DNA from 2 places in the Paenibacillus sp. 1A_MP2 genome. Region 1 is predicted to be linked to the other one. Evidence: predicted binding sites of a transcription regulator. Region 1 holds the regulator's gene; the other holds the start of a gene.
The links. Region 1 encodes CtsR, which represses protease genes until heat stress. Its sites were predicted from a motif close to ATGGTCAATAAAGGTCAAACA; they were not measured.
Positions count from the first base shown of each region.

Region 2: clpP (ATP-dependent Clp endopeptidase proteolytic subunit ClpP) is a predicted target of CtsR. The motif match lies at 10,094-10,114, and genes of this name have one in related genera.

Region 1 covers NZ_JBQQCS010000001.1:1,196,571-1,212,127, reverse strand. The annotation lists partial or broken gene disA (DNA integrity scanning diadenylate cyclase DisA) at 1-927, opposite strand, end outside; partial or broken gene radA (DNA repair protein RadA) at 941-2,307, opposite strand; partial or broken gene ACTWJ7_RS05935 (ATP-dependent Clp protease ATP-binding subunit) at 2,627-5,055, opposite strand; gene ACTWJ7_RS05930 (protein arginine kinase) at 5,239-6,309, opposite strand; gene ACTWJ7_RS05925 (UvrB/UvrC motif-containing protein) at 6,338-6,862, opposite strand; gene ACTWJ7_RS05920 (CtsR family transcriptional regulator) at 6,893-7,354, opposite strand; gene ACTWJ7_RS05915 (GNAT family N-acetyltransferase) at 7,842-9,017, opposite strand; rRNA gene rrf (5S ribosomal RNA) at 9,250-9,366, opposite strand; rRNA gene ACTWJ7_RS05905 (23S ribosomal RNA) at 9,506-12,429, opposite strand; tRNA gene ACTWJ7_RS05900 (tRNA-Ala) at 12,682-12,757, opposite strand; rRNA gene ACTWJ7_RS05895 (16S ribosomal RNA) at 12,913-14,462, opposite strand; gene ACTWJ7_RS05890 (molybdopterin-dependent oxidoreductase) at 15,165-15,557, shown strand, end outside.
Region 2 covers NZ_JBQQCS010000001.1:191,512-207,068, reverse strand. The annotation lists gene ACTWJ7_RS01240 (sensor histidine kinase) at 1-491, opposite strand, end outside; gene ACTWJ7_RS01235 (ABC transporter permease) at 501-1,238, opposite strand; partial or broken gene ACTWJ7_RS01230 (ABC transporter ATP-binding protein) at 1,240-2,195, opposite strand; gene ACTWJ7_RS01225 (ROK family glucokinase) at 2,559-3,509, shown strand; gene rapZ (RNase adapter RapZ) at 3,561-4,460, shown strand; gene ACTWJ7_RS01215 (gluconeogenesis factor YvcK family protein) at 4,518-5,459, shown strand; gene whiA (DNA-binding protein WhiA) at 5,466-6,404, shown strand; gene ACTWJ7_RS01205 (HPr family phosphocarrier protein) at 6,582-6,851, shown strand; gene ACTWJ7_RS01200 (SIMPL domain-containing protein) at 6,999-7,754, shown strand; gene ACTWJ7_RS01195 (PdaC/SigV domain-containing protein) at 8,119-9,216, shown strand; gene clpP (ATP-dependent Clp endopeptidase proteolytic subunit ClpP) at 9,406-10,002, opposite strand; tRNA gene ACTWJ7_RS01185 (tRNA-Arg) at 10,181-10,255, opposite strand; gene ACTWJ7_RS01180 (sugar-binding transcriptional regulator) at 10,738-11,763, shown strand; gene gap (type I glyceraldehyde-3-phosphate dehydrogenase) at 11,871-12,878, shown strand; gene ACTWJ7_RS01170 (phosphoglycerate kinase) at 13,028-14,209, shown strand; gene tpiA (triose-phosphate isomerase) at 14,243-14,995, shown strand; gene gpmI (2,3-bisphosphoglycerate-independent phosphoglycerate mutase) at 14,995-15,557, shown strand, end outside.

The sequences.
Region 1 (15,557 bases):
CAGGTTATGGATAATGACATTCGGCAGGCGGGGGATCTTATTTAATACCCGATATCCGCGAGGCGCAACCGAATCTTCGGAGGTAGCCGCTGACGAAGGGTATCCCAGCAGACGTACAATATGATGTGCATCCAGCAATTCATCGTCCGACAATCTTTTCAGACCCACGATAATCTCACGGATTTTGTCATCACTGTCAACACGGGCATAGTCCTTATACAGCAACCAGGCTTCCTCTTCCGTTGTACCAACGAGTTCCTCCATCTGCATGGAGATCAGACGTCCCTCGTTGCCGAGTTCATGAATGTAACGTTTGATTTCCGTTTTGATGCGCATAACCATTTCTGTACGCTGAATGACATTCACCACCTCAGGAATCGTGACCAGTTCCTCGAACTCGGAGGCACTCAGATTCGTAAGGGACTGTGTCAATACAGCTTTGTATTTCTCCAGGGTTTGGATCGCTTGATTCGCTTTGGTCAAAATAACCCCGATTTCCTTGAGGGAATACCGTAGTGTTCCTTGATATAAGGTGATAATATTCCGGCGCTGCGATATAGATACGACTAATTTACCTGTTTGTTTCGCGACACGCTCAGCCGTCCGGTGACGGATCCCCGTCTCAGATGAAGAGATGGATGAGTCAGGAATGAGCTGAGTATTGGCGTATAGAATACGCTTCAAATCCTCGCTAAGGATAATGGCACCGTCCATCTTGGCGAGTTCATACAGATAGTTCGGAGAGAAATCACAGTTAATCGAGAATCCTCCATCCACCACTTCCATCACTTCAGGGCTGTATCCTACAACCAGCAGTGCACCCGTCTTGGCGCGCAGCACGTTCTCCAGACCTTCGCGGAAAGGTGTACCTGGTGCGATCAGCCTTAACAATTCGTTCATATTATCCAGTTGGCTCGAATCTTTCATCTTGTTATGCCCCCTAATCTAAAGCAACCGCTAGTGCATCTGCCACGGTATTCACACCGATCAGTTGTATCCCGCGAGGATGTTTCCAGCCCTTTAAGCTTTTTTCTGGTAAAATAACACGCTTAAAGCCCAATTTCTGAGCTTCTTTCACCCGTTGTTCAGCCCGTGAAACAGCCCGAACCTCACCCGTCAAACCGATTTCGCCAAAGACGACGTCATCCGGTTTGGTCGGTACATCCCTCAGACTGGATGCAATGCTGACCGCAACCGCCAAATCGATAGCTGGTTCATCCAGCCGCACGCCCCCAGCTACATTTAGATACGCATCCTGTGTTTGCAAAAACATGCCCATTCTTTTCTCAAGTACAGCAATAATGAGGTTCAGCCTGTGATGGTCTATCCCTGTGGCCATGCGACGTGGGGAAGGAAAGTGTGTAGACGAGATGAGCGCCTGCAATTCCACGAGCAGAGGACGTGTGCCCTCCATGCTGGCAACTACCGTAGAACCCGCTACACCAAGCGGACGTTCCGACAGGAAGAGTTCTGAAGGGTTACCCACTTCACGAAGTCCTTCTTCACCCATCTCAAAAATGCCAATCTCATTGGTCGAACCAAAACGGTTCTTTACCGCACGTAAAAGGCGATACGTATGATGCCGCTCTCCTTCAAAATAAAGAACACAGTCCACCATATGTTCCAGCATACGTGGACCGGCAATGGCGCCTTCTTTCGTAACATGCCCCACAAGCACGGTTGCAATGCCTCGGCCTTTGGCGATCCGCATGAACCGTGACGTACATTCCCTTACCTGAGCTACACTGCCGGGTGCACTGGTGACTTCTGGCAGATATACAGTTTGAATGGAGTCGATGACAAGAAAATGCGGCTGGATCTGCTCCACCGCTTCCTCGACCCGCTCCATATTGGTCTCACACAATACATATAACTCAGGAGACAGCGCACCCAAACGGTCAGCACGCAATTTGGTTTGCTTGACTGACTCTTCACCCGAGACATATAACACACGCAAACCTGAATGGGTCAAAGCATGAGATGTCTGCAACATCAACGTTGATTTTCCAATTCCGGGTCTCCGCCCACCAGAACGAGAGATCCCGGAACAATTCCGCCGCCCAAAACCCGATTCAGCTCTTCAATTCCAGTCTGTACACGCGGTTCCTGACCGCTATCTATATCTATGATGGGAAGTGGCTTATCTTTACTCTCAAAGAGAGGGGAATTTCTCCCTTGTGTTTTGACCACCGTTTCGGTTTCTTCCACCATTGAATTCCAAGACTGACAACCCGGACATTTGCCGTACCATTTGGGGGCTTCATAGCCGCATTCCGTACACTGAAACTTGGTTTTAACTTTGGCCACTTCAGCACTCCTAGGATTTATTTTATAACAGCATTTTGCATTTTTCGACGAATTTTGCCCTATATGCCCTGACGTGTAGGGTTAATAAAAGTTTACCATTGTTTGAGATTTTTCGTAAAGGATTATCGCAAACTTTACACATGTTCGTAGCAGTTCAAATGTCGTTTTGATAAACAACAGAGCTTTCGGGCTCTAACTGGTCCAAAAACACAAAAAATCCTTCCCAGCTAAAGCCAGGAAGGATTTTTGTTTTATGCATCAGAATCAGTAAACTGATTAAGGGTCACTTATTTTGTTTCGATTTCCTCATTGGAAGGAACTACAACGTCTTTTTCGTTACAGACAATGCTCCGTTCTCTTCGTCAATAAGCAACGAATCTCCTTTGACCACATTACCTGTGAGCAACTCTTCAGACAATTTGTCTTCGATATGCTTCTGGATCGCCCGACGAAGCGGACGAGCACCATAGGCTGGATCAAAGCCTGCTTTGGCAAGGAAATCCTTGGCATTGTCAGTGAGCTCGAAGTCGACCTCATACTCACGCAGCCGTTTACGAAGCTCTTCACTCATAAGGGTAACAATCTCAGCAATGTGTTTCTCTTCAAGAGAGTGGAACACGATAATTTCATCAATCCGGTTAAGGAACTCAGGACGGAAGCTTTTCTTCAGCTCATCCATCACTTTACCCTTCATGTTATCGTAATCCGCACCTGCATCCACAACTGCTGTGAAGCCCAGTGTAGAGTTACGTTTGATCGCTTCTGCACCGACATTGGATGTCAAGATGATCAACGTATTACGGAAGTCCACGACGCGACCTTTGGAATCAGTCAGACGGCCATCTTCAAGGACTTGCAGCAAGATGTTGAATACTTCCGGATGTGCTTTCTCGATTTCATCGAGCAGGACGACGGAGTAAGGTTTACGACGAACTTTCTCTGTCAGCTGTCCACCTTCTTCGTATCCCACATATCCCGGAGGCGCTCCGACCAGTCTTGAAGTGGAATGCTTCTCGCCATACTCGGACATGTCAATCCGGATGACTGCATTCTCATCTCCAAACATGGCTTCTGCAAGCGCTCGAGCCAGCTCGGTTTTACCTACCCCAGTAGGACCAAGGAAGATAAATGAACCCATCGGACGTTTTGGATCTTTCAATCCAGCACGGGCACGACGAACTGCACGGCTGACGGACTTCACAGCCTCATCTTGGCCAATGACACGTTCATGCAGAATCGATTCCAAAGTCATGAGACGTTGTGTCTCTTCTTCTTTCAGCTTGTTCACCGGAATTCCAGTCCAGTTGGCTACCACTTGCGCAATATCCTCAGGCGTTACTTCCGAATCCGTGCGGCCTTGTTTTTCTTTCCATTGGTTCTTCGTTACATCCAGCTCTTCACGGATTTTTTGTTCCGTGTCACGCAGAGCTGCTGCTTTTTCGAACTCCTGGCTTTGTACCGCTGCGTCTTTTTCCTTACGGATATCTTCGAGACGGCTTTCCAGTTGTTTGAGGTTTGGTGGGATCGTGTAAGAGTTCAATCTTACTTTGGAACCCGCCTCATCAATCAGGTCGATCGCTTTGTCCGGCAGGAAACGGTCTGTAATGTAACGATCAGACAGTTTAACCGCCTGTACAATCGCTTCATCGGTAATTTTAACCCGGTGATGCGCTTCGTAACGGTCACGCAAGCCGTGTAAGATCTGAATTGCTTCTTCTGGAGAAGGCTGATCTACCGTAATCGGTTGGAAACGACGCTCCAGAGCAGCATCCTTCTCGATATATTTGCGGTATTCATCCAGTGTTGTTGCACCGATGCACTGCAATTCTCCACGGGCCAAAGCCGGTTTCAAAATGTTCGAAGCATCGATTGCACCTTCCGCTCCGCCTGCACCAATCAAGGTATGCAATTCGTCGATGAACAGGACAATGTTACCCGCTTGGCGAATTTCATCCATAATTTTTTTCAGACGATCTTCGAATTCACCACGATACTTTGTACCTGCAACAACGGAACCCATATCCAAGGTCATGACACGTTTGTCACGCAAAGTCTCTGGAATTTCGTTGGCGATAATTTTTTGTGCAAGTCCTTCAGCAATCGCTGTTTTACCTACACCTGGTTCACCGATCAGTACCGGGTTGTTCTTGGTACGACGGCTGAGTACCTGGATGACACGCTCAATTTCTTTGCTACGTCCAATAACCGGGTCCAGGTTGTTCTCTCTCGCATAAGCCGTGAGGTCACGTGCCAGACTGTCCAGCGTTGGTGTGCTGACATTGGCAGGGGTTCCATTATGACTGGATACGGCTTCACTGCTGCCCAGCAGTTGCAGCACTTGTTGACGTGCCTTGTTCAGGCTGATACCGAGATTGTTCAGCACACGTGCTGCAACCCCTTCGCCTTCACGAATTAATCCGAGCAGGATGTGCTCAGTGCCTACATAGGTATGACCCAATTTACGGGCTTCATCCATAGACAATTCAATTACTTTTTTCGCACGAGGCGTATATGCAATGTTCGTAGGTTGCTCTTGGCCACGGCCAATCAGCGTTTCTACTTCATCTTGAATTTTTTCCAATCCGAGTCCCAGGCCGATCAGCGCTTTGGCTGCGATGCCTTCGCCTTCACGAATGAGGCCGAGCAAAATGTGCTCTGTACCGATGTTATTATGACCAAGACGGACAGCTTCTTCCTGCGCCAATGCGAGCACCTTTGGGCACGTTCCGTAAATCTTCCAAACATCATATCTCCTGCACCTCCATGGTTTTGGATAAAACGGGGGCTGTTGAAAGAATCCCGCCGTATTCTTCATATCATTTTTGTTTGCAGCCGTGCTGCGAATAAAATCATTCAGCATTTATTATAAAATGCTTTATTATATAAAGCCGCAGATGCGACGTGAAACCTTTGTTAATAACTCTTGTTAGCCTAAGACTGATTGGCTGCACTAATCGTATCACGGATCAACTGAGCACGATAAATGTCACGCTCATCTGTCCGCATGTCTTCCCCAAATGTTTTCTGCAAAAAGCCCGGCTGGGTCATCACATTCAGCTCGTTCATCACGGTTATGGACAAGCCGTCCAACAAGCCGAGATCTACACCAAGTCGAACATCAGACAGACGCTGTGCAGCTTCCTTTGAGTCGACGATAGCTGCATGGGACAGAATGCCGTAAGAACGCATAACTCTGTCGGTAATCCGCAATCTGGAGTCGGTAATTAACCGCTCTCTGGCGGTACGCTCATGCCCGATCATTTGTAACACAACACTATGCAGGTTATCGATGACTTCATGTTCTGTCTGCCCCAGTGTGATCTGGTTCGAGATTTGGAACAGGTTGCCCATCGCCTCACTGCCTTCACCGTAAATTCCTCGTACAGTCAGTCCGACTTGGGAGACTGCGCTTAGAATGCGGCCGATCTGCTGTGTCATCACCAGAGCGGGCAGATGCATCATGACAGATGCTCTTACACCTGTACCTACATTCGTAGGACAGCTGGTTAAATATCCTCTGCGGTCATCAAAAGCATAATCCACATGCGCTTCAAAAGCATCATCTATGGCGGAAGCTTTCTCCCAGGCTTCTTTCACCTGGAACCCCGGATAGAGGCACTGGATACGAAGATGATCCTCTTCATTAATCATAATACTGACAGACTCATCCTCACTGAGAATAACAGCACCATTTCTGGATTCGTTCGCAAGACTGGGACTGATCAGATGTTTCTCCACCAGTACCCGTTTGTCAAGGTCATCGATATCAGTCAGATCCAGGGTATGAAAATCTCCAAAGGCATGAACGTCGTCGTATTGAAGTACCTCGCTCAGCTTATTCAGCACTTCTTCCGATTGCTCATTGGAAGCCAGCATCGGAAACGGATAATGCTGCAGGTTGCGTGCGATCCGGACCCGGCTGCTAATCACAATTTCGGAATCAGCCGCATCACTACGCATCCAGTCGCTGAGCGCCTTCTCTGTAAAACGCAGATTAGACATTACGCATCCCTCCTACTCATCACAAACTTTACTCCTGAGCTATTTCTTTTTCAAGTTCCCTGATCTGATCACGAATTTGAGCTGCTTCTTCAAACTCCTCTTGCGTGATGCTCTCCTGAAGATCCCGTTTCAAATCAGCAATCTGTCTTTTGACCTTGATGCGACCACCTGCTCGTGCAGGCACTTTACCCACGTGAGAAGTGCTGCCATGAACCCGTTTGAATAGCGGGTCTAAACGACTGTCAAAATATTTATAACATGAACTACAGCCAAAGCGGCCGATTTTGCTAAACTGTGAATAGGTCATGCCGCATTCTTCACAACGAAGGGATTGCGCAGGTGTAGCTCCCGCACTTCCATTCTTGCCTGAGGGTTCAAAATCAAGCAACCCGGACAATAGGTTGTGAATGGAAAAACCATTGGATGTTCCGGGAATCATTTCCCCTTTTTCACGAGCACATGACTCACAAATATGGAATTCCGTCTTTTCTCCGTTCACGATCTTGGTGAAATGGAGTGTAGCCGGACGTTTGTTGCATTCTTGGCACAGCACAATGATGTACCCCCTTGATCCCGATAGTTTTCATTTACCGAGCAAAGATATTAACATCGCCTTTAACATTCTGGCACGAATTTGATCCCGGTAAGGAAGTTTGACCAATATAATCTCTCTCGATACAGCTGCCCGCATCAACCCGGCTTCCCTTTTGCTTAAGAAACGTGCTTCTTCCAGTTGGTAAATCAGACCTTCGGCAGCTGTCTGCCCGATCTCATCTCCAATACTATGGTGCAAATGGTTATGCAGAGCCGAGTGAGCCGGCAATTCAATCCGCTGTATGCGAACATAACCGCCGCCGCCACGTTTACTCTCTACAAGGTAACCTTTTTCGAGTGTAAATCGGGTGCTGATGACATAATTGATCTGGGAAGGCACACATGAAAATTGGTCAGCCAGATCATTACGTTGAATTTCGACCATTCCTTCGGGACTTTCATGCAAAATACTCTTCAGATATTGTTCGATAATATCAGAGATATTACGCATCCAATCATCCTCCACTGTCTGAAACGTTAAGTCAATAAGGACCCACACGCCCCTACAGAGTACACCTTCTCAACCCATTTAACCAATTTAACCAATCAAGGAAACAGCGAAACTGATCTTTCATGGTCGTTTACAGGAGAGCGAAGGACGCTCGAAGGTCCTTTAATATTGCCTATATCCGCTGATGTGTACTACCTTCAAAATGGCTCCCATCACCGGATTGCAGAAAGAAAGCTACGTAAGTATTTAACCTTTAGTTGACTTTGACTTTCTTTGACTTTATATACATTATAGCATATTTTGTGGTTTTGCCAAGAGGGAGCACTATTCATTTTTTACGATTTTACACGAAATATTCGGCTGACACAAAAAAACCTCTCCAAAAGAGCTGGAGAAGTCTATTTTCCTCACACTAGCAACGTATTGCTATGCAAGCTAAATCTCTATGAAAATGAGTCAGAACTCTCGTCATGAGAGTCAAAACGCATCAGAAGAAATCAAGTAAATACGTTTCCCGTTTAGGGATCGCTTGTTCCAAAGCCTTAATCGCTTCTGTCGGTCCTTCAATTCTGCCTATTTGAGCCATCTCCGTAGGTCTGCGATAACCCATCAGCATCGCGGTGAGCGCCTGAATGTCTACCTTAACGGTCTGATCTTTAGCTGCCGGCTCAGTTGTTTTCCAAATCGAAGCTGTACCGTTCATCGCCACATTCAACTGCCATACCCCTTCATTCCATGGTGCATGGGCATCCTCTACCTGAAGATTAATCTGTACTGGTGAGTCTTGACTCGCAAAAGGATACTGTGAAATAAATTGTTCCACACTGACAATACGTGCCATGAAGAAAGGTACAATTTCCTGCTGAATTCGCGGATTATCCAATTGAAAAGCAAGCATATCACTGGCTGGTGCCTGTAAGGTAACTTCCTCTATCATTGAATCATGGTTAGCTATAAAGGTCCACAAGGCTTGTCTAGCCTCTTCATTCAGATAAATGATCTCTCTAATGCTAAACTTTCTTTCTTTAACCTCATACAAAAGATACCCTTGCGCTCTACCAGCTTCATCATAATATACAGCCTTCTGGTTGGCTCCATTAGTGAGAACAGAATTCTCCCATCTCGCATCATCCCGAATCAAAGTTCCGTTATAGCGCTCAGCATAAGCACTGTATACTTCCTTTAATGTGTTGAGTCCCGGATCACCGCGCCGAATTGTTCCAGGGGTTGCCTTTTTCGCAGGCAGATGAGCTGTAGGCACTTTATATCGTTTAAATTCAACATAAGTCTCCCAACCATACCTCCGATAAAAAGCAAACGAGAACGGATGCAAAAACGATATACTTTGTTTATTACGGTTCATTTCCTCCAGCGCATGCTTCAACAGCCCAGCTACCCAGCCTTTGCGTCTATATTCTGGCCATGTGGCTACACCCGCAATACCACCCATCTCGAATGATCTCCCATGGATATAGGTTTGAAAAGGAATAATGTGAAGTTTCGCACCCAATTGCCCTTCCTCAAATACACCCCATATATCCTGTGAATCAAATTGACTCCGCCGCCTGTCCGTTTGTTCTTCACTCATTACCACTTGAAAAGCATACTCGGAGAGTGCCATAGCTGGTTCAAAATCATCTACCGTCAATTTCTGAATTTCCATGTCGTCCTGCACCCCGTTCTCTAAGTTATGATATCTTTCAAATCATGTCCTGATACGTGATGTATGTATCCAATTATGAGTGTGTCAGAGGAACGGGACAAAGTCAAACAAGAGATGCACGGGCATCTCTCAGGAAATAACATATATTCGTATATTATAATCGTTTCACCTATGATTTATAGTAAAAACGCAAATAAAAACCACCACCGAATAACATCGGCAGTGGTTCTTCGCTTGGCGGCGTCCTACTCTCCCAGGACCCTGCGGTCCAAGTACCATCGGCGCTAGAGGGCTTAACGGTCGTGTTCGGGATGGGTACGTGTGGAACCCCTCCGCCATCGCCACCAAACGAGCATTTGTGTAACAAATGCGTTCGCGTTCCATTCGGTCCGACACGGCTGTGTGGATGAATGGTTCAGCGGTTGTTCAGAGATCATTCTCTGAAAACTAGATCCGAAACGAAATTCGCGATGTATCACCTGCATATCTTGGATAAGCCCTCGACCGATTAGTACTGGTCAGCTCCATGCATTGCTGCACTTCCACCCCCAGCCTATCTACCTCGTCGTCTTCAAGGGGTCTTACATACTGGGAAATCTCATCTTGAGGGGGGCTTCACGCTTAGATGCTTTCAGCGCTTATCCCTTCCGTACATAGCTACCCAGCGGTGCTCCTGGCGGAACAACTGGTACACCAGCGGTACGTCCATCCCGGTCCTCTCGTACTAAGGACAGCTCCTCTCAAATTTCCTACGCCCACGACAGATAGGGACCGAACTGTCTCACGACGTTCTGAACCCAGCTCGCGTACCGCTTTAATGGGCGAACAGCCCAACCCTTGGGACCTACTTCAGCCCCAGGATGCGATGAGCCGACATCGAGGTGCCAAACCTCCCCGTCGATGTGGACTCTTGGGGGAGATAAGCCTGTTATCCCCAGGGTAGCTTTTATCCGTTGAGCGATGGCCCTTCCATGCGGTACCACCGGATCACTAAGCCCGACTTTCGTCCCTGCTCGACTTGTAGGTCTCGCAGTCAAGCTCCCTTATGCCTTTGCACTCTTCGAATGATTTCCAACCATTCTGAGGGAACCTTTGGGCGCCTCCGTTACTCTTTAGGAGGCGACCGCCCCAGTCAAACTGCCCACCTGACACTGTCCCCGCACCGGATTACGGTACCAGGTTAGAACCTAGATACGATCAGGGTGGTATCCCAACGGTGCCTCCACACAAGCTGGCGCTCATGCTTCAAAGGCTCCCACCTATCCTGTACAGATCGTACCCAAATTCAATATCAAGCTGCAGTAAAGCTCCATGGGGTCTTTCCGTCTTGTCGCGGGTAACCTGCATCTTCACAGGTATTAAAATTTCACCGGATCTCTCGTTGAGACAGCGCCCAAGTCGTTACGCCATTCGTGCGGGTCAGAATTTACCTGACAAGGAATTTCGCTACCTTAGGACCGTTATAGTTACGGCCGCCGTTTACTGGGGCTTCGGTTCACAGCTTCGGATTGCTCCTAACCGCTCCCCTTAACCTTCCAGCACCGGGCAGGCGTCAGCCCGTATACTTCGCCTTACGGCTTCGCACAGACCTGTGTTTTTGCTAAACAGTCGCTTGGGCCTTTTCACTGCGGCCCCCTCGTGCTATTCACACTACCGGGGCACCCCTTCTCCGAAGTTACGGGGTCATTTTGCCGAGTTCCTTAACGAGAGTTCTTCCGCGCGCCTTAGAATTCTCTTCTCGCCTACCTGTGTCGGTTTGCGGTACGGGCACCATCACCTGGCTAGAGGCTTTTCTTGGCAGTGTGAGATCATGACCTTCGCTACTATAATTTTCGCTCCCCATCACAGTCCAGCCTTACGATGTGCGGATTTGCCTACACATCAGCCTCACTGCTTAGACGGACATCCATCAGTCCGCGTCACTACCCTGCTGCGTCCCCCATTGCTCATAACGGCTTACGGTGGTACAGGAATTTCGACCTGTTGTCCTTCGACTACGCCTTTCGGCCTCGCCTTAGGTCCCGACTTACCCTGAGCGGACGAGCCTTCCTCAGGAACCCTTAGGCTTTCGGCGGATCAGATTCTCACTGATCTTTTCGTTACTCATACCGGCATTCTCACTTGTATAATGTCCAGCGCTCCTTACGGTACACCTTCAACCCTTATACAACGCTCCCCTACCCCTGATGCAATGCATCAAGCCATAGCTTCGGTGGTGTGTTTAGCCCCGTTACATTTTCGGCGCAGAGTCACTCGACCAGTGAGCTATTACGCACTCTTTCAATGGTGGCTGCTTCTAAGCCAACATCCTGGTTGTCTGTGCAACTCCACATCCTTTCCCACTTAACACACACTTGGGGACCTTAGCTGATGGTCTGGGCTGTTTCCCTTTTGACAATGGATCTTAGCACTCACTGTCTGACTCCCGGAAGTAAGTCTATGGCATTCGGAGTTTGACTGAGCTTGGTAACCCTTGCGGGCCCCGCACCCAATCAGTGCTCTACCTCCACGACTCTGTTTTCCGAGGCTAGCCCTAAAGCTATTTCGGGGAGAACCAGCTATCTCCGAGTTCGATTGGAATTTCTCCGCTACCCCCACCTCATCCCCGCATTTTTCAACATGCGTGGGTTCGGGCCTCCAGTGCGTGTTACCGCACCTTCACCCTGGACAGGGGTAGATCACCCGGTTTCGGGTCTACGTCCACGTACTAAGTCGCCCTATTCAGACTCGCTTTCGCTGCGGCTCCGGCTCTTCACCTTAACCTTGCACGGGAACGTAACTCGCCGGTTCATTCTACAAAAGGCACGCCATCACCCCTAAAACGGGCTCTGACTTTTTGTAAGCACACGGTTTCAGGTTCTATTTCACTCCCCTTCCGGGGTGCTTTTCACCTTTCCCTCACGGTACTGCTTCACTATCGGTCGCTAGGAAGTATTTAGCCTTGGCAGATGGTCCTGCCGGATTCATACGGGGTTTCACGTGCCCCGCACTACTCGGGATCCGTCTCGGAGGGAACCAACTTTCAACTACAGGGCTTTTACCTTCTTTGGCGGGCCTTTCCAGACCTCTTCACTTAACCGGTTCCTTTGTAACTCCATGTGAGACGTCCCACAACCCCAGAGAGCAAGCTCTCTGGTTTGGGCTTCTCCGCGTTCGCTCGCCGCTACTGACGGAATCACTATTGTTTTCTCTTCCTCAAGGTACTTAGATGTTTCAGTTCCCTTGGTATGCCTCTACATAACCTATGTATTCAGTTATGAGTAACTGGAAATTACCCCAGCTGGGTTTCCCCATTCGGACACCCCCGGATCAAAGCTTGCTTACAGCTCCCCGAGGCAGTTTCGTTGTTCGCCACGTCCTTCATCGGCTCCTAGCGCCTAGGCATCCTCCGTGTGCTCTTAGTAGCTTAACCATTTTGCTCCGGTTTCGACTGCTAGCTTCCCTTGTTTTGCTTACGCAAATCCAAAAGTCGCTCCCATTCGATACCATCGCAATAGCAGTCTACCTTATAAACACTTCACTTGTTTACACAAGTTCAGCTAGGATGATTGTTGATCGGTTACTTGCACCGAACAAGCATTCATCCCTAAAAGGAATGTTCTAAATCGCAATTTTCGTTTCGATATCTAGTTTTCAAAGAACAAGCTAAATAGACGAAATTCTTTGGTGGAGCCAAGCGGGATCGAACCGCTGACCTCCTGCTTGCAAGGCAGGCGCTCTCCCAGCTGAGCTATGGCCCCTCAAATTCCATCAAAACTGAACAAATGGATAAGTAACTGTGTTTTTGCTTTTCATTTCATCCACACCGAAGTGATGGACCGAAACGAATCGCTGTCGCAGGTTCTGAGAACCTGCTTATTTGAATGTTTCCGTTACAGGAAACGATTCTCCATAGAAAGGAGGTGATCCAGCCGCACCTTCCGATACGGCTACCTTGTTACGACTTCACCCCAATCATCTATCCCACCTTCGGCGGCTGGCTCCTTGCGGTTACCCCACCGACTTCGGGTGTTATAAACTCTCGTGGTGTGACGGGCGGTGTGTACAAGACCCGGGAACGTATTCACCGCGGCATGCTGATCCGCGATTACTAGCAATTCCGACTTCATGCAGGCGAGTTGCAGCCTGCAATCCGAACTGAGACCGGCTTTTTAGGATTCGTTCCACCTCGCGGTTTCACTGCCCGTTGTACCGGCCATTGTAGTACGTGTGTAGCCCAGGTCATAAGGGGCATGATGATTTGACGTCATCCCCACCTTCCTCCGGTTTGTCACCGGCAGTCACCTTAGAGTGCCCACCCGAAGTGCTGGCAACTAAGATCAAGGGTTGCGCTCGTTGCGGGACTTAACCCAACATCTCACGACACGAGCTGACGACAACCATGCACCACCTGTCTCCTCTGTCCCGAAGGAAAGGTACATCTCTGTACCGGTCAGAGGGATGTCAAGACCTGGTAAGGTTCTTCGCGTTGCTTCGAATTAAACCACATACTCCACTGCTTGTGCGGGTCCCCGTCAATTCCTTTGAGTTTCAGTCTTGCGACCGTACTCCCCAGGCGGAGTGCTTAATGTGTTAACTTCGGCACCAAGGGTATCGAAACCCCTAACACCTAGCACTCATCGTTTACGGCGTGGACTACCAGGGTATCTAATCCTGTTTGCTCCCCACGCTTTCGCGCCTCAGCGTCAGTTACAGCCCAGAGAGTCGCCTTCGCCACTGGTGTTCCTCCACATATCTACGCATTTCACCGCTACACGTGGAATTCCACTCTCCTCTTCTGCACTCAAGTCACCCAGTTTCCAGTGCGATCCGGGGTTGAGCCCGGGATTAAACACCAGACTTAAATGACCGCCTGCGCGCGCTTTACGCCCAATAATTCCGGACAACGCTTGCCCCTACGTATTACCGCGGCTGCTGGCACGTAGTTAGCCGGGGCTTTCTTCTCAGGTACCGTCACCTTGAGAGCAGTTACTCTCCCAAGCGTTCTTCCCTGGCAACAGAGCTTTACGATCCGAAAACCTTCATCACTCACGCGGCATTGCTCCGTCAGGCTTTCGCCCATTGCGGAAGATTCCCTACTGCTGCCTCCCGTAGGAGTCTGGGCCGTGTCTCAGTCCCAGTGTGGCCGATCACCCTCTCAGGTCGGCTACGCATCGTCGCCTTGGTGAGCCGTTACCCCACCAACTAGCTAATGCGCCGCAGGCCCATCCCCAAGTGACAGATTGCTCCGTCTTTCCAGTTTCCTTCAGGAGAAGAAAACAACTATTCGGTATTAGCTACCGTTTCCGGTAGTTGTCCCAAACTTGAGGGCAGGTTGCCTACGTGTTACTCACCCGTCCGCCGCTAACTATCGGAGAAGCAAGCTTCTCTTCAAGTCCGCTCGACTTGCATGTATTAGGCATGCCGCCAGCGTTCGTCCTGAGCCAGGATCAAACTCTCCAATAAAGTATTGAAAAGAGCGATAAGCTCATTTTGAAACTGACGATTCATTATGAATCAAAAGTTACTATCCATTTGTTCAGTTTTCAAGGAACTTGTGTCCGTTCGTGTTGACGCTTGTCAACCGGACAGGAATCTTATCTTATCATGTTGACCAAGTAGTCGTCAACTCTTTTTTTTCGTCAGCGTTCAAAGCGTTTCGACAATCATTCGTTTGAGGCGACAAGAAATAATATATCATGATCTAATTCATTTAGCAAGCACTTTTTAATAACCTTTATATAAATACTTTATAATCCGCAAGTACCATAAATAAAGAAACTCTTAACTACAGCATTCGACAGCTTATATCAATCCAGAAGAATCGACTATATTTACATACAGATACTTTCGGTTTACTGAACAAATGAATAATTCTATTTACTAAAAACGGATAGCCCATCTACTTTTACGCAAATAGTATTAGATAACTATTTAGAGGATACTTATATATAAGAAGTGTTTTCCTCTACTCCCTTTGATGTAAGTGATCCAAACGCTCTATAATACGGTATATATAGTATAGATTAAGGGATGAATGCTACTTCCATTCCAATTGTTTATGACAGCTGCTCGATGATACTTAATTCAGAACCGCTTTCTAAATCACAATCGGCTTTATTCATATTGAAGATACAAGGATGAATAACCTATATGGGGTGAAGGCATATGAAACAATGGCTGAAGGACATTCGAAAGGGTTATGGTAAAAAGCTCGTTTCCATTCATGCATGGAATGCCTGGATTGTTGTCATCCTCGCGGTAACAGGTCTTATGTTAGTTGGTGGTTTCTGGCGTGAGTTACTCGGGATTGGACGCGTATGGTTAAAGTGGCTGCATATTATCGTCGGGCTAGCTATGCTGGCACCCGTAGTATATTACTTGCTTTTGGCAGGAAAGCACTGGAAACAACTTCGCAATAGGCCTTGGCAGAGAGCAAATACTATCGTTGTTCTTGCACTGCTGGTAGGGTGGCTGTTATCAGGTATTGTGTTATGGCAGTTCAAGATCGCTGGACCGAGATGGTCGAACGCTGCGCTTCTAATTCATGATTTGCTGACT
Region 2 (15,557 bases), 1.0 Mb from region 1:
TCCAGCTGGGCCTCCAGCTTTTGCCGATCCAACATGGAGCGGATCCCGAAGGGTGAAGCAAGCATAATGAGGTAAAATGGCGCAAAAAACATGAGCTGATAAGCGGTAAGGTATTGAATTTTCAAGGCAATGGGAAGGGTCTGGACGATGGCGAATATCACCAAAAACATTCGAAACTGACGCTTTTCGGTGTACCATCCGATAAAATTGGCTGTGAAAAATCCGAGAAAAAACATATTGGGATCAATCACAAGGCTCAGTACCAGAACGCAAAGAATTTGTAAGCTGAGCCAATAGGAAAAAAAGGAGGTTCCGGATGTCATGTAGAGCTGCCGATAAGTCAGCATAAAAACGACGAAGGAAGTTATCCCGATGTACTGCTCATGTCCTTGTGCGTTCCACAAATAATAGACTGGCATAGCCAAATAGATCATCCATATATACGGGTAAAAGCCATATCGCTTGGGGAAAAGCTCGAAATGCTGAAGCATCTTTGAAGATTACGCCTCCCTTTGTTTATTGCGGATATATGTGGATAGTAACATAAATGCTACCAGATATGCTGCCAAAAGTAGGATATCGTGTAGCGCAGGTACGCCTCCGGCTATAATAATCCACGCTCCATTTCCAAAGCTGTGGGAGGGCAGCCAGTTTCCAATCTGTCCGAGCCAGTTCGGCATGAGATCAAGAGGCATCCACATTCCGCCAAGCAGGGCAAGAGACAGATAAAGGGCGTTGCTCAGTCCACTGGCAGTGTCAACCCGCCGCATTGTTCCTATACAGGTACCAAGTGCAAGAAAGGGAAGAGATCCTGCCAGAATCCAAAGGGCGGAATTTATCCATTGGGCAGGGGAAAGTGATACATGATTAATCAGAAATCCAGCTGTAAAGATGATGATGATGGAGAATAGATGCATTATCGTTTGACCCACCATTTTGCCTCCAAAATAAATGGAGTTGGGTAATGGAGTCACTTGCAGGTAGGTGACCCACCCCTGTGCTCTTTCTTGGACAAGCCGGATACCGAGTGTCATGATAGAGGATCCCATAATGCTGAAGCAGGTCATGGACATCAAGTAGTGCGCATTCCATTGTTCTGATTCCGTTGTTCCTGTAGTGAATATGCGTGTATAAAGGAAATAGAAGGCTACGGGCATCATCAAAGACCAGAAAATAAAATAGATATTGCGGGACATGCGAAGCATTTCAACACGAGATTGGGCGAGAAGCATCAACATATCAAAGTTCCTCCTTCATGGTTTCCATCAAATTTGTGTAGGCATCGTCCAGTTGTCCTGTTTCAATTCGGATGTCACTAACAGGCAGCCGACGTTCAATGATGTGACGGAGTAGTGAATCCGTATTTTTGGTGTATAGAATGCAACGATCTTTGTGGTATTCAATCCCGTCCACGTCAGGCAAGCTTTCGATATGTGCACGGACATCTTCGGTCTCGGCTGCCATCTCCGTTATGGACACTGAATCCTTGCCAAACATACTTTGCTCCGTAGAAAAGGAAACGGTCCTTATAGTGATGCCGGCCTTGATATTCTCGGGTGTTCCGTCTGCGACAATGGTACCTCGGTTAAAGAGAATAATCCGATCTGCTACTTCATCTGCTTCATGAAGGTAATGCGTTGTGAAGATTACGGTTTTACCTTCTTGTGCAAGTTGTCGGACTCGTACCCAGAATTGTCTCCGGGTTTCGGAATCCAGCCCGACTGTAGGTTCGTCAAAGAATAAAATATCGGGATCACCTGTCATGGCGAGGGCGAAATTCAGACTGCGCTTTTGTCCGCCGGACAGCTTCTCTGCTCTTTTGTTCAAGTCGGCTGGAGGAAGTCCTGTCAGTTCTTCAATATAATCTGCTTGAAGCGGAGCGGGATAATAGCTGCGTACCATGCGTATAATCTCTCGAACGGTCAGTCCATCCATTACACTCACGTCCTGCAGCATGACACCTATCTTCTGTCGAACCTGTTTGCGATTCGGTTTTGGCCCAGCACCGTCACGATGCCTGATGTAGCGGTGGACAGGCCAAGTATCATTTTCATGGTAGTTGTTTTACCCGCACCGTTTGGGCCAAGGATTGCAACAATTGAACCACGGGTAATCTCCAAGGAGATGTTATTGACAACTTCTTTGTTGCCGTACCTTTTGTTAACTTGTTCCAGCTTTATAACGGGTAAACTCATCTTTAAATCACGTCCTTGTTCTGTTCTGTAAGATAATCCCATCTTACCGAACGGCCTGAGACGTGATTAGTAAGGATTGTCATGAAATTCAGATGACAATTGTCATCTTTTACGCATGGAACGAGTGGATATGCAATATCATGAGTTGAGGCTTCCTCTTCTATGGAGGAAGAAAAGAAGCTTGCGTTTTTAATAGAGACAAATGGGGTTGTATACGTATTCAAAAATAGCCTGTGATGTTGTTCACAATAGCGGGGAAGCTAATCACAGCAAAGGTCTTATCGTCTTGACCCAGGCGTATCCTTCAATTATAGTTGGTACGTAGGATTAAACTATTATAGATAGATAAAGGTGGCTTGTAGCATGTCTGAGAAAATCTACGTTGGGGTCGATCTCGGCGGAACAGCAATCAAGGTCGGTATATGTGATGAACACGGTCAGCTTATGTATACGTATGAAGGACCGACTGAAGTGGATAAGGGCGTTGACACGGTCATTGCCAACATCGAGAAGTATGTCCGTCATATCGTTGCCGAATCGCCTTTCAGCTGGGAGCAGCTTGAAGGTGTGGGAGCGGGCGTGGCTGGGTTCACCAATGTACGCGAGGGAATTATCGTTCTTGCCCCCAACATTGGATTTCGGAATGTAGCCATTCGTTCGATTTTGGAAGAACGTCTGGGCAAGCCAGTCAAAATAGATAACGATGCAAACGTGGCTGCACTGGGTGAAGCATGGGCAGGCGCTGGTAAGGGCGTGGACAACTGTGTGTGCTATACGCTTGGTACAGGCGTTGGTGGCGGACTGATCCTGAACGGCAAGATCTATCAGGGTTTTTCCGGTATGGCTGGTGAGCTGGGTCATGTCAGTGTTGTCCCTGATCTGGAAGCGATCCAGTGTGGATGTGGCAAAATGGGATGCGTGGAAACTGTATCTTCAGCAACGGGAATTATTCGTATGGCCAAAGACGCTGTAGAGCGTGGAGATCATACATCACTGGCACTCGTTGACAAAATCGCAGCCAAGGAAGTATTTGATGCAGCCAAGGCGGGCGATGAAGTTGCATTGCGTATCGTCAATCGTGCAGCGTTCTATTTGGGTAAATCGATGGCGGCTGTAGCTGCTGTAATTAACCCCGAGATGTTCATTATCGGTGGCGGTGTATCCAAAGCGGGTAATATTTTGTTTGATGAAGTACGCACTGTATTTGCGAAGCTGACACCTGAACCACTGCAAGAAGGCGTTAAAATTCTTGAAGCAACACTTGGCAATAATGCAGGTATTGTTGGCGCGGCTGGTCTTCTCTTGCGTTCCTAGTAACCTCGTAACAGTATAATCCGACAGCAATATGATAAGGAGGGGACATTTATGCTTGAAGGTGAAGTTTCACCGGGCACAGGCGCCACGCTCATTATCATTACGGGCATGTCCGGGGCAGGCAAGACGATTGCAGTACAAAGCCTGGAGGATCTTGGTTTCTTCTGTGTGGATAATCTACCGCCGGTATTGATTCCGAAATTCGCGGAACTGATTGAACAATCGAACGGCAAAATTGGCAAGGTCGCACTTGTTATCGATCTTCGCGGGCGTGAGTTCTTTACGGCTTTGTCCGAGTCACTGAACTATATTAAAGATCATTTTACCATTCATTGCGAAATATTATTCCTGGACGCGACAGACTCTGTATTGGTCCAGCGCTATAAGGAGAGCAGGCGCAGACATCCACTCGCTCCTGAGGGCATGCCGCTGGACGGCATCCGGCTGGAACGTAAAATGCTGGAGGAGCTCAAAAATTCCGCCACTCAGGTGCTGAATACAAGCACGATGAAGCCTGCTCAACTGAAAGAGCGCATCATATCCCGCTTTTCTCATCTGGAAAGCCATATGCTGTCGGTAAATATTACGTCGTTTGGGTTCAAATACGGTATTCCAATTGATGCGGATCTGGTGTTTGACGTTCGTTTCTTGCCAAATCCGCATTATATTGAGCATTTACGTCCGAATACGGGACAGAATAATGATGTATACGAATATGTTATGAAATGGCCGGAGACGCAGGCGTTTCTGACCAAGCTGCTGGATATGCTGCATTTTCTGATTCCGCAATACCGGAAGGAAGGCAAAAGCCAGGTTATTATTGGAATCGGCTGTACCGGAGGCAAGCATCGTTCGGTAGCAATATCGGAATATTTGGGCAAAATGTTGGGAAGCAGCGAAACTGAGGCTGTCACCGTGAGCCATCGCGACGCCGACCGGGACCGTCATTGAAGAGGGTGAAGGGATGAAGAAGCCGGACCACGAAGAGAACGTCCGAGAATTGTAGTCATGGGCGGCGGAACCGGATTATCCGTGATGCTGCGCGGTTTGAAGGAAAAGCCGCTGGACATCACGGCCATCGTGACGGTGGCGGATGACGGAGGAAGTTCGGGCATCCTGCGTAATGAGCTGCAAATGCCGCCTCCGGGCGACATTCGTAACGTACTTACGGCGCTAGCGGATGTAGAACCGTTGTTGTCGGATATGCTGAATTATCGCTTCAATACAGGCGCGGGGCTTGCAGGCCACAGCCTGGGTAACTTGATTTTGGCTGCAATGACGGATATATCGGGCGACTTCGTGACCGCTGTGCGGGAACTTAGCCGCGTGTTTGCCGTTCGGGGTGAGGTGTTGCCCGCAGCCGGGCAGGCCGTTATTCTGCATGCAGAGATGGAGGATGGCTCGATTGTTACGGGCGAGTCCAAAATCCCTGAAGCTGGCTTACGGATCAAACGCGTTTTCCTTGAACCGGATCACGTGGAGCCGTTGCCAGAGGCTGTGGAAGCCATTCGTCAGGCAGACGCCATCCTGATTGGGCCAGGTAGTCTCTACACGAGCATTCTTCCCAATCTGCTTGTACCTAAGCTGGCTGAAGCTGTCGTTGAGGCTGACGCCGTGAAAATGTTTATTTGTAATGTGATGACACAGCCGGGAGAGACGGATAATTATACGGTGAGTGACCACCTCAAGGCGGTACATGAACATATAGGACACCAGATTTTCGACTATGTCATTGTAAATAATGGTGATATTCCGCTGCAGGTGCAGAATAAGTATGCGGAAAAAGGAGCTAAACCGGTTGTGCTCGATATGAATGTGCTGAAGAGTGCCGGCTATCAAGTGGTTGCGGATACGTTGGTCCTGTTCCGAACTTATCTGCGTCATGATGCCGACAAGCTGAGCCATCACATCTATCAACTTGTACAAAATTGGATGTTACGGAAGAGGTGAAGTCTCATGTCGTTTGCAGCACAGACCAAAAAAGAACTAACGATGATTGAAAGCGAACCGTGCTGCGAAAAGGCGGAACTTTCAGCCCTCATCCGTATGCTTGGTGCGGTGCAGTTATCGAATAAAAAAGTCATCTTGGATATTTCGACGGAGAATGCCGCGATTGCAAGACGGGCATACTCTCTGCTTAAAAAGCATTTTCAAGTGCATACGGAATTGCTTGTCCGCAAAAAAATGCGGCTGAAAAAGAACAATGTGTATATTGTTCGAATTCCAACCATGGTACAAGAGATATTAAAAAAGCTGTACATTGTTTCCGAAGGATTTCTGTTTACTCCCGGGATCAGTGGAGAGCTGTTCAATAATAATTGCTGTAAACGTGCTTATCTCCGAGGAGCATTTATGGCGGGAGGCTCGGTCAACAATCCCGAAGGTTCATCCTACCACCTGGAGATTGCGTCCATGTATGAGGAGCACTGTCAGGCCCTAGTGGACCTGGCGAATGAATTTCATCTCAATGCCCGGTGTATAGAACGCAAAAAAGGATTCATCCTATACATTAAGGAAGGCGAGAAAATCATTGAGCTACTCAGTATTATTGGTGCACATCAGGCCCTTTTCAAGTTCGAGGATGTGCGGATCATGCGAGATATGCGTAATTCCGTCAACCGAATCGTCAATTGTGAGACGGCGAACCTGAACAAAACGATTGGAGCAGCAGTCAGACAGATCGATAACATCAGACTGTTGCAAAAGGAAGTTGGTCTGGAGTCGTTGCCCGAGAAGCTTCGTGAAGTGGCTGAAGTCAGACTCGCCCATCCGGATATCAACTTGAAGGAAGTAGGCGAACTGCTTAAGGGTACAGTCAGCAAGTCCGGAGTGAATCACCGGCTTCGCAAAATTGATGAGCTAGCTGAGAAGGTTCGTAACGAGCGTTACGGTTGAAAAAGAGAGGCAGCTCAGGTGTAATGGGCGATGTAAAAAGGCTAAAATGGGTCATAATAATGACATTCCAATTACCCTGAGTTTTTCTTCTAGTGTCCTGCTCTGGTTATATGGTATAATGTTATAAATATAATTGTGTATTTAATGTCCAGATTTCATAATAGGGGGTAAGTTTCCATGACAAAGCACCCGGTAGTTGTCCGTTTGAAAACGGGTCTCCATGCCAGACCTGCGGCACTGTTCGTTCAAGAAGCGAATAAGTACTCATCTGAAGTGTTCGTCGAGAAGGACGACAAAAAAGTAAATGCAAAAAGTATCATGGGGATCATGAGCCTTGCAATCAGTACTGGTACGGAAATCCAGATTAGTGCAGAAGGCGCGGATGCCGAGCAGGCTGTAAACGCTTTAGTTAGTCTGGTAAGCAAGGAAGAGCTTGAGAACCAATAAGATATGATTTGAACCCAATGAAGAAGTCCCGAAAGGGGCTTTTTTGCGTTTTATAGCTGTCAAGTGCAACATTATGGAATTAAGCCCGTCTGTTAGGTATCAAATCGATTTGAGTATGAGATGTTAAAACTTAAGGAGGCTAACGTAATGGGTAAATTATGGATGAAACCGCTGGGTGCGGTGATGGTTGCAGGTACATTGCTTGTTGGAGGTACGGCGTGGGTAGCGCCTAGTAATTATGCGTATGCTGCTGAGGTACAGGGGGTACAACAAAACGTGATTAACGTTGTGGGTACAGGTGAAATTCAGGTGAAGCCTGACATCGCTTATCTTTCCATCGGAGTGAACAGTACGGCGGATACAGCTGCCTCTGCTCAAAAAGCGAATGCAGCGAAAATTCAAAAGGTGAGCAATCTGCTGAAAAGTACGTGGAAAATCAGTGCGGACGATATTCAAACCAGCCAGTTCTACGTACAGCCCAACTATACGTATAGCGACAAAGATGGACAAAAGATCAAAGGGTACACCGCTCATCACACACTGACCGTGACTTACCGTCAGATGGACAAGATTGGAGAGCTTTTGGATGCTGCTTCCGAAGCTGGGGCCAACAACATTGAGAATGTACGTTTTACAGTCGAAAAACCGGAGAGCTTTGAAGCTCAAGTCATTGAGAAAGCCGTTGCCAATGCTGATGTAAAAGCTGGAGCTATTGCAAAAGCGGTTAAACGCCAATTGGGCGCTGTTCTGTCCGTGAGTCAAGGTGACGCTAATGTGCCTGTGTTCTATGCAAGTGAGTCTCTGATGTCCAAAGCGACAGCTGATTCTGCTGGTAGCACAGAAATTGAAACAGGACAGGTTAAAGTAAGCACAACGCTCAATATTACTTATGAAATGAAATAAGCAAAATAATTATTACCAAATGTCCGTTAAAGAGATGCTTGGGCGGGCGAAAGGCAATAATGACAAAGACGTTGTCCGATGGACAGCGTCTTTTTTGTTATAAAGGCGGACTTTGATGAAGTTTGAAAAGAAGAGTTGAAATATGAAGAATTAAATTGCTGTTTTTTGGTATCTTTTTTGTCCGTTTGTTCGTAACAAAACCTTCATTATAGGCATCTGGATCGAACAACATTGTAACTGAAGCTGTAAACCTTTCCGGAATTGGGTTAATTATAATAAAGAGGTGAGCGTATGAGACATACGAACAAATCAGGATACATACGCAATGCCACTCAAATTTGAATTCGAGAGAGGAGTTATATATATGACATCATGGAAAAAATGGACTAGTGCACTATTGGCGGCAGGAATTATTGTGGGGAGCGGGGCTGTATGGCAGGATAGTTCCGTACAGGCGGCATCTGTATCGACGAAAGTGACAACGCCTACTGAGGTAACCCTGAAATCGGGAGGCAAAACACTTACTCAAAAAGGACTTCTGCAAGGCGGTTCTACCTGGGTATCGCTTACCGCAGTGAAGGATGTGGCGGGTGGAAGCTTGAAATATGATGCAAAGGCTAAAGAGTACGCCTTAACGGCAGCCAATAATACGATGACAATCAGCATGATTGATGGGGCACCGAGTGTTAGAATTAACAATTACTACCCACAATTCGAAGCAAAACTGATTAATGGCCGCTTGTATATTCCGTTTTCTGCAATGAGAGATTATCTGGGAGTTCAGGGCAGCTGGGATGGAAAAGCGAAGACACTGACGCTGAGCAAGGTGAAGCAGAATAGTGTGGCGGTTAAGGCGGCAACCGTGAAGGTGAGCATCAAGAACGCCGAAGTCGATATTCAATATCCTCAGGTGAGCGGATTGGCTAACGATAAAGCAGCAGCGGCCATCAACAAGGTGCTGAAAGATGAAGTCGATGCTTTTGTAGCGGATTTCAAAAAACAAACCAAGGAATTCGGCGACGCAGCAGCGAACCGTCCATATGCATTTGAGAGCACTTATGTCGTGACGTATAACGAAAGTGGTGTTCTGGGTCTGATTACTCAGCGTTATGAAGATTATGCTGGTGCACATGGCATGACGACTCGTTCAGGACACACCTTTGCCCTTGATTCCGGTAAGGAACTGAGTCTGGATGATGTGATTCAAAATAACAAAACTGTGCGTGAAACGGTAAGCAAAAAAGTTGGAGTTCAGCTTAAAGCTCGTGGAGGTTACCTTGAAGGCTATAAAGGCCTGAATAAAGATCAGGATTTCTATGTAACACCAACAGGTGTGGTTGTATTCTTCCAGTTGTATGAGTACACAGCTTACGCAGAAGGATTCCCGGAATTCCCGTTCACGTATAAAGAGTTGCTACCTAAAGGCACAGAGCCGTTTAGTGGCTTAACAGCAAACAAGTAAAAGTATTAGAGTTAAGGTATTAGAGTTAAAGTGAAATCGAATAAATATATATCATGCACTCATATGTATCTTCAAAAAAGGACGCTCTCGTCATTGACGAGAGCGTCCTTTTCATATAGCCAACTCAACTGGGCGTTGCCGTTTGAGTTGGCTATATGGTATATCCGTTTAATTGGCGATTCGCTTGGCTTAGATGCCTTGGGAACCTACGTTTTCGATGACTTTATCGATGATACCGTAATCGGCAGCTTCAGCAGCACTCATAAAGTAGTCACGATCTGTATCTTTCTCGATACGCTCCAGTGGTTGGCCTGAACGTTCAGAGATGATGCGGTTCAAGGTGTCACGCATTTTCAGGATGCGACGGGCACGGATTTCGATGTCCGAAGCTTGACCTTGCGCACCACCAAGTGGTTGGTGAATCATGATTTCGCTGTTAGGCAAAGCAAAACGTTTACCTTTGGCACCTGCGTTCAACAGGAATGCACCCATGGAAGCCGCCATACCTACACAGATGGTAGATACATCCGGTTTGATGAATTGCATTGTATCGTAAATGGCCATACCGGCTGTAATCGATCCGCCTGGGCTATTGATGTATAAGTGAATGTCTTTCTCCGGATCTTCCGCAGCTAGGAACAACATCTGTGCCATGATGGCATTCGCCACAACGTCATTTACATCACTGCCAAGGAAGATGATACGATCCTTCAGCAATCTGGAATAGATGTCATAGGCGCGCTCACCCCGGTTGCTCTGTTCAACGACCATTGGAATATAACTCACGTGAAAAACCTCCTCGGAAATGTAAATGTTAAATTGGTGTTTATATATAAACTGTTACCGTATTAACCACATCATAAACAATTTCAAACAAAAAGTCAAAGAAAGTCAAACTAAGTTTGAAAAAAAGAAACCTATTCGGTTTCATTGGTTAAAAGGGTTATGAGCTGCTAATTAAGAATGGCGCGCCCGCCAAGAATCGAACTTGGATCTCAGGCTTCGGAGGCCTACGTCATATCCATTGGACCACGGGCGCACATTGATTATTGCTGCAAATATAGTTGCTTAAAAGCAGTTTTGTAATATACGTTTCAAATATGTGACAGCAATAATGATTATAGCTCATGAGTAATTTAATTGCAAGCAGATGCTCGCTGTTTTGGTTTGGATTACTCTGAAATGGATCATGATGAAGATAAGTGGATAAAGAGCGCAAATAGGTAAATGCTAAAAGAGGTTTGGGACATACTATATGAAAAACAAAAGCGAGCAATATGTAGATGAGATTTTTGCTTTCCTTCTATATATAGTATCGGACAGGTTGTTCTCGACTTGGGAGATTGACATTGTGAAAATAGGCGCGTACAAACGCCTGAAACGTGTCGAATTAATGCTTCGAAACACTTGCATGTCGCGTCAGTTTTAGGTAGAATAGACGTGGGACTTAAAAAGTTAACCCGGGACGTTTTAGGGCCATGAAAGAGAGCTTGGAACGAGAAGCTTGCGGGAGTGGAAAGCATGCGAACGATTTTAGAAGTGCAAAAGCAGCTTCTGCCTGATCTCATGGATGTCTTGAAGAAGAGGTATACGATTCTGCACCAGATCATGTTATCGGATGTGATCGGACGAAGAACGTTAGCTAATTCCATGCAGATGACCGAGCGGGTTCTGAGGGCTGAGACCGATTTGTTAAAGGCTCAGGGACTTATTGAAATTGACAGTGCAGGGATGAAGATCAGCGAGGCGGGGCATGAATTGCTGCAGCAGTTGGAACCCGTCGCCAAAGAGCTGTTTGGATTATCCGAACTGGAAGAGCGCATCAAGCAAGCCTACGGTCTGCAAAAGGTAGTAGTGGTTCCTGGCGATTCGGACATTTCTCCATTTGCCAAACGGGAACTGGGCAGAGCCGGAGCGAAGGCTCTGGGTAATATTATGAGTGATAATGATGTTGTCGCCGTTACTGGCGGTTCAACAACGGCTGGAGTGGCAGAGCAACTGACTCCGCCAACATCGCTGAAAGGTGTCTGGTTCGTACCGGCACGCGGCGGGTTGGGAGAAAGCCTCGAAATTCAGGCCAATACGATCGCATCCACGATGGCTAAACGGGTAGGAGCCCAATACAAACTCCTGCATGTACCGGATTTGCTTAGTGATCACGCCTACGAATCACTAATCCAGGACCCTAGTGTTCAGGAGATTCTACAGCTGATCCGTAAATCACGGATCGTCATTCATGGAATCGGTGATGCCGTAGAGATGGCGCGGCGACGCAAGCTTGCACCTGAGATTATCGATGAACTTCAGGAGCAAGGAGCCGTATCGGAATCCTTCGGTTATTACTTTAATGATCAGGGTGAGGTGGTACATACCATGCTTACGCTGGGCATGCGACTTCAGGATATTGAGCGGACCGATGTTGTGATTGGGATTGCAGGTGGCAAAAGCAAGGCTGCTGCCATACATTCCGTCTTGCGATTTGGTCAGGAAGATATTCTGATTATTGATGAGGCTGCTGCCGAAGTCATCGTTGCCGAAATGGAATAAGGCTTTATTTTGCACCACAAACATTGTTGTCTTGACGGACTTCACCGTCTGTCTTGAATATATAAGCTTCATAAAAAAATCAATCAAAACTTGGGAGGAACTTACTCATGATTAAAGTAGGTATTAACGGTTTTGGACGTATTGGTCGTTTGGCATTCCGCCGTATTCAAAATGTAGAGGGCATTGAAGTTGTAGCAATCAACGACTTGACTGATGCTAAAATGCTGGCTCATTTGCTCAAATATGATACAACTCAAGGTCGCTTCGATGGCGATGTTGAAGTACACGACGGCTTCTTCAAAGTGAACGGCAAAGAAGTTAAAGTATTGGCTAACCGTAACCCAGAAGAACTGCCATGGGGCGACCTCGGCGTAGATATCGTTCTGGAATGTACTGGTTTCTTCACAACTAAAGAAGCAGCTGAGAAACACTTGAAAGGTGGAGCTAAGAAAGTTGTTATCTCCGCACCAGCTACTGGCGACATGAAAACCATCGTTTACAACGTAAACCATGAAATCCTCGACGGTACTGAAACTGTAATCTCCGGCGCATCTTGCACAACAAACTGCCTGGCACCTATGGCAAAAACACTGCAAGACAAATTCGGAATCGTTCAAGGTTTGATGACTACAATTCACGCTTACACTGGCGACCAAAACACTTTGGATGCTCCACACCCTAAAGGTGACTTCCGCCGTGCTCGTGCAGCAGCTGAAAACATCATCCCTAACACAACTGGTGCTGCTAAAGCAATCGGTCTGGTTATTCCAGAACTGCAAGGCAAACTTGATGGTGCAGCTCAACGTGTACCAGTAGCTACTGGTTCCCTGACTGAGCTCGTAACTGTTCTGGGTAAAAAAGTTACTGCTGAAGAAGTTAACGCAGTAATGAAAGAAGCTTCCGATCCACAAACTTTCGGATACACAGAAGACGAAATCGTATCTTCCGATATCCAAGGAATCACTTTCGGTTCCCTGTTTGATGCAACTCAAACTAAAGTTCTGACTGTTGGCGACCAACAATTGGTTAAAACTGTAGCTTGGTATGACAATGAAATGTCCTACACTGCTCAACTGGTTCGCACTTTGGAGCACTTTGCAAAAATGATTAAGTAATATCTGCAATAACATAGAGCGGAAACAGATGCTATTGTTTCCGCTCTTTATATATCAACATTTTGCAAATTTCTCAAAAACACCAGGATTGACAAGGGGTTTCAGCTCTTGATTGGTCCAACAAATACATGGGTGCGGAGGAAATACAGATGAACAAAAAAAGTGTACGCGATATCGAATTGACAGGAAAACGGGCTTTTGTCCGTGTAGATTTTAATGTGCCGCTCGAAGATGGTAAAATTACAGATGACAAACGTATTCGTGCCACGCTTCCTACGATCAATTATTTGATCGAAAAAGGTGCTAAAGTTATTTTGGCAAGCCACATGGGTCGTCCAAAAGGCGAAGTGGTTGAATCCATGCGTTTGACTCCAGCTGCTGAACGTTTGTCCGAATTGCTCGGTAAAAAAGTGGTTAAAGCGGATGATTCCGTTGGCGAAACAGTAAAAGCTCAAATCGCTGAACTGAACAACGGCGACGTATTGTTGCTTGAGAACGTTCGTTTCCACGCGGGTGAAGAGAAAAACGATCCGGAACTCGCAAAACAATTCGCTGAACTGGCTGACGTATTCGTTAACGATGCATTCGGCGCAGCTCACAGAGCACACGCTTCGACAGAAGGTATCGCTCACTTGTTGCCAGCAGTATCCGGTCTGTTGATGGAGAAAGAACTTGAAGTGTTGGGCAAAGCAATCTCCAACCCTGAGCGTCCTTTCACAGCAATCATCGGTGGTTCCAAAGTTAAAGACAAAATCGATGTAATCGACAACCTGTTGAACATTGCAGACAACGTAATCATCGGTGGCGGTCTGACTTACACGTTCTTCAAAGCACAAGGACATGAAATCGGACAATCTTTGTTGGATGATTCCAAACTGGATGTTGCTCTTGGTTTTATTGAAAAAGCGAAAAAATTGGGCAAAAATTTCTACCTACCGGTAGATATTGTTGTATCTGACGATTTCAGTGCAAGTGCAAACACACAAATCGTTGGCATCGACGGCATCCCTGCAGATTGGGAAGGCGTGGACATCGGACCGAAAACACGTGCAATCTATGCTGAAGTAATTAAAAACTCCAAGCTGGTTGTATGGAACGGACCAATGGGCGTATTCGAAATTGAACCTTTCTCTAACGGTACACGTGAGGTTGCTGAAGCTTGTGCAGAGACAGAAGCTTACACCATTATTGGTGGTGGTGACTCCGCTGCAGCAGCTGAGAAGTTCAAATTGGCTGACAAAATGGACCACATCTCTACAGGTGGCGGTGCATCGCTCGAGTTCATGGAAGGCAAAGTGCTTCCTGGCGTAGTTGCATTGAACGATAAGTAAGCTTTAAGCTATAGCATGAAGGAGTTGAAAACCATGAGAACACCGATTATCGCAGGTAACTGGAAAATGTTCAAAACGGTTTCCGAATCCAATGACTTCATTCAGGAAGTTAAAGGAAAAGCGGAAGTTGAAGGCGTAGAGACGGTTATTTGCGCACCGTTTACGAATCTGCCGTCCCTGGTAGAAGCCGTTAAAGGCACAAACATCAAAATTGGTGCACAAAATCTTCATTTCGAAGACAATGGTGCATTCACAGGTGAAATCAGCGGCGTTATGCTGAAAGACCTGGGTGTGGATTATGTCATTATTGGTCACTCGGAGCGCCGTCAATATTTTGCGGAAACCGATGAGACTGTCAATAAAAAGCTGCATGCAGCATTCCGTCACGGATTGACTCCAATCTTCTGCCTTGGTGAAACGCTTGAAGAGCGTGAAGCCAATCAGACGAAAGACGTATGCAAAGTGCAAACAGAAGCAGCTTTGGCAGGTCTGACTGCTGAGCAGGTAGCACAAGTGGTTATCGCTTATGAGCCAATCTGGGCGATCGGTACAGGCAAATCCTCCACTTCCCAAGATGCGAATGAAGTTATTGCTTACATTCGTACGCTGGTGAAGGATCTGTACGACCAAAAGGTAGCAGATGCAGTTCGTATTCAATACGGCGGCAGTGTTAAACCTGAGAACGTAACAGAATACCTCGGACAAAGCGACATCGACGGCGCGCTTGTTGGCGGTGCCAGCTTGCAGCCGGCTTCGTTCATCGCGCTTGTTGAGGGGGCGAAGTAATGACAGCTCCAAAACCTGTAGCACTGATCATTATGGACGGCTTTGGTCTTCGGAACACGGTGGAAGGCAACGCGGTAGCGCAAGCCAAGAAACCGAACTATGACCGTTTTATGAGCCAATTCCCTCATACAACGCTCACTGCTTGCGGTGAAGCTGTAGGTTTGCCAGAAGGGCAAATGGGGAACTCCGAGGTAGGTCACCTGAACATTGGTGCTGGCCGGATCGTATACCAGGATTTGACTCGTATTTCCAAATCGATTCGTGACGGTGAGTTTTACGATAATGAAACACTCGTTAAAGCTGTTCGCGAAGCGAAACAAAGCGGTAAAAAGCTTCACTTGTATGGATTGTTGTCCGATGGCGGCGTACATAGTCACATCGACCACTTGTTCGCTATGCTGGATCTCGCCAAAAAAGAAGAAATGAATGACGTATACATTCATGCCTTCATGGATGGCCGTGATGTTATGCCAGATAGCGGTAGAGAATTCATGCAGAAGCTGATTGCTAAAATTGAAGAAGTCGGTGTAGGACAAATTGCAACGGTTCAAGGTCGCTACTA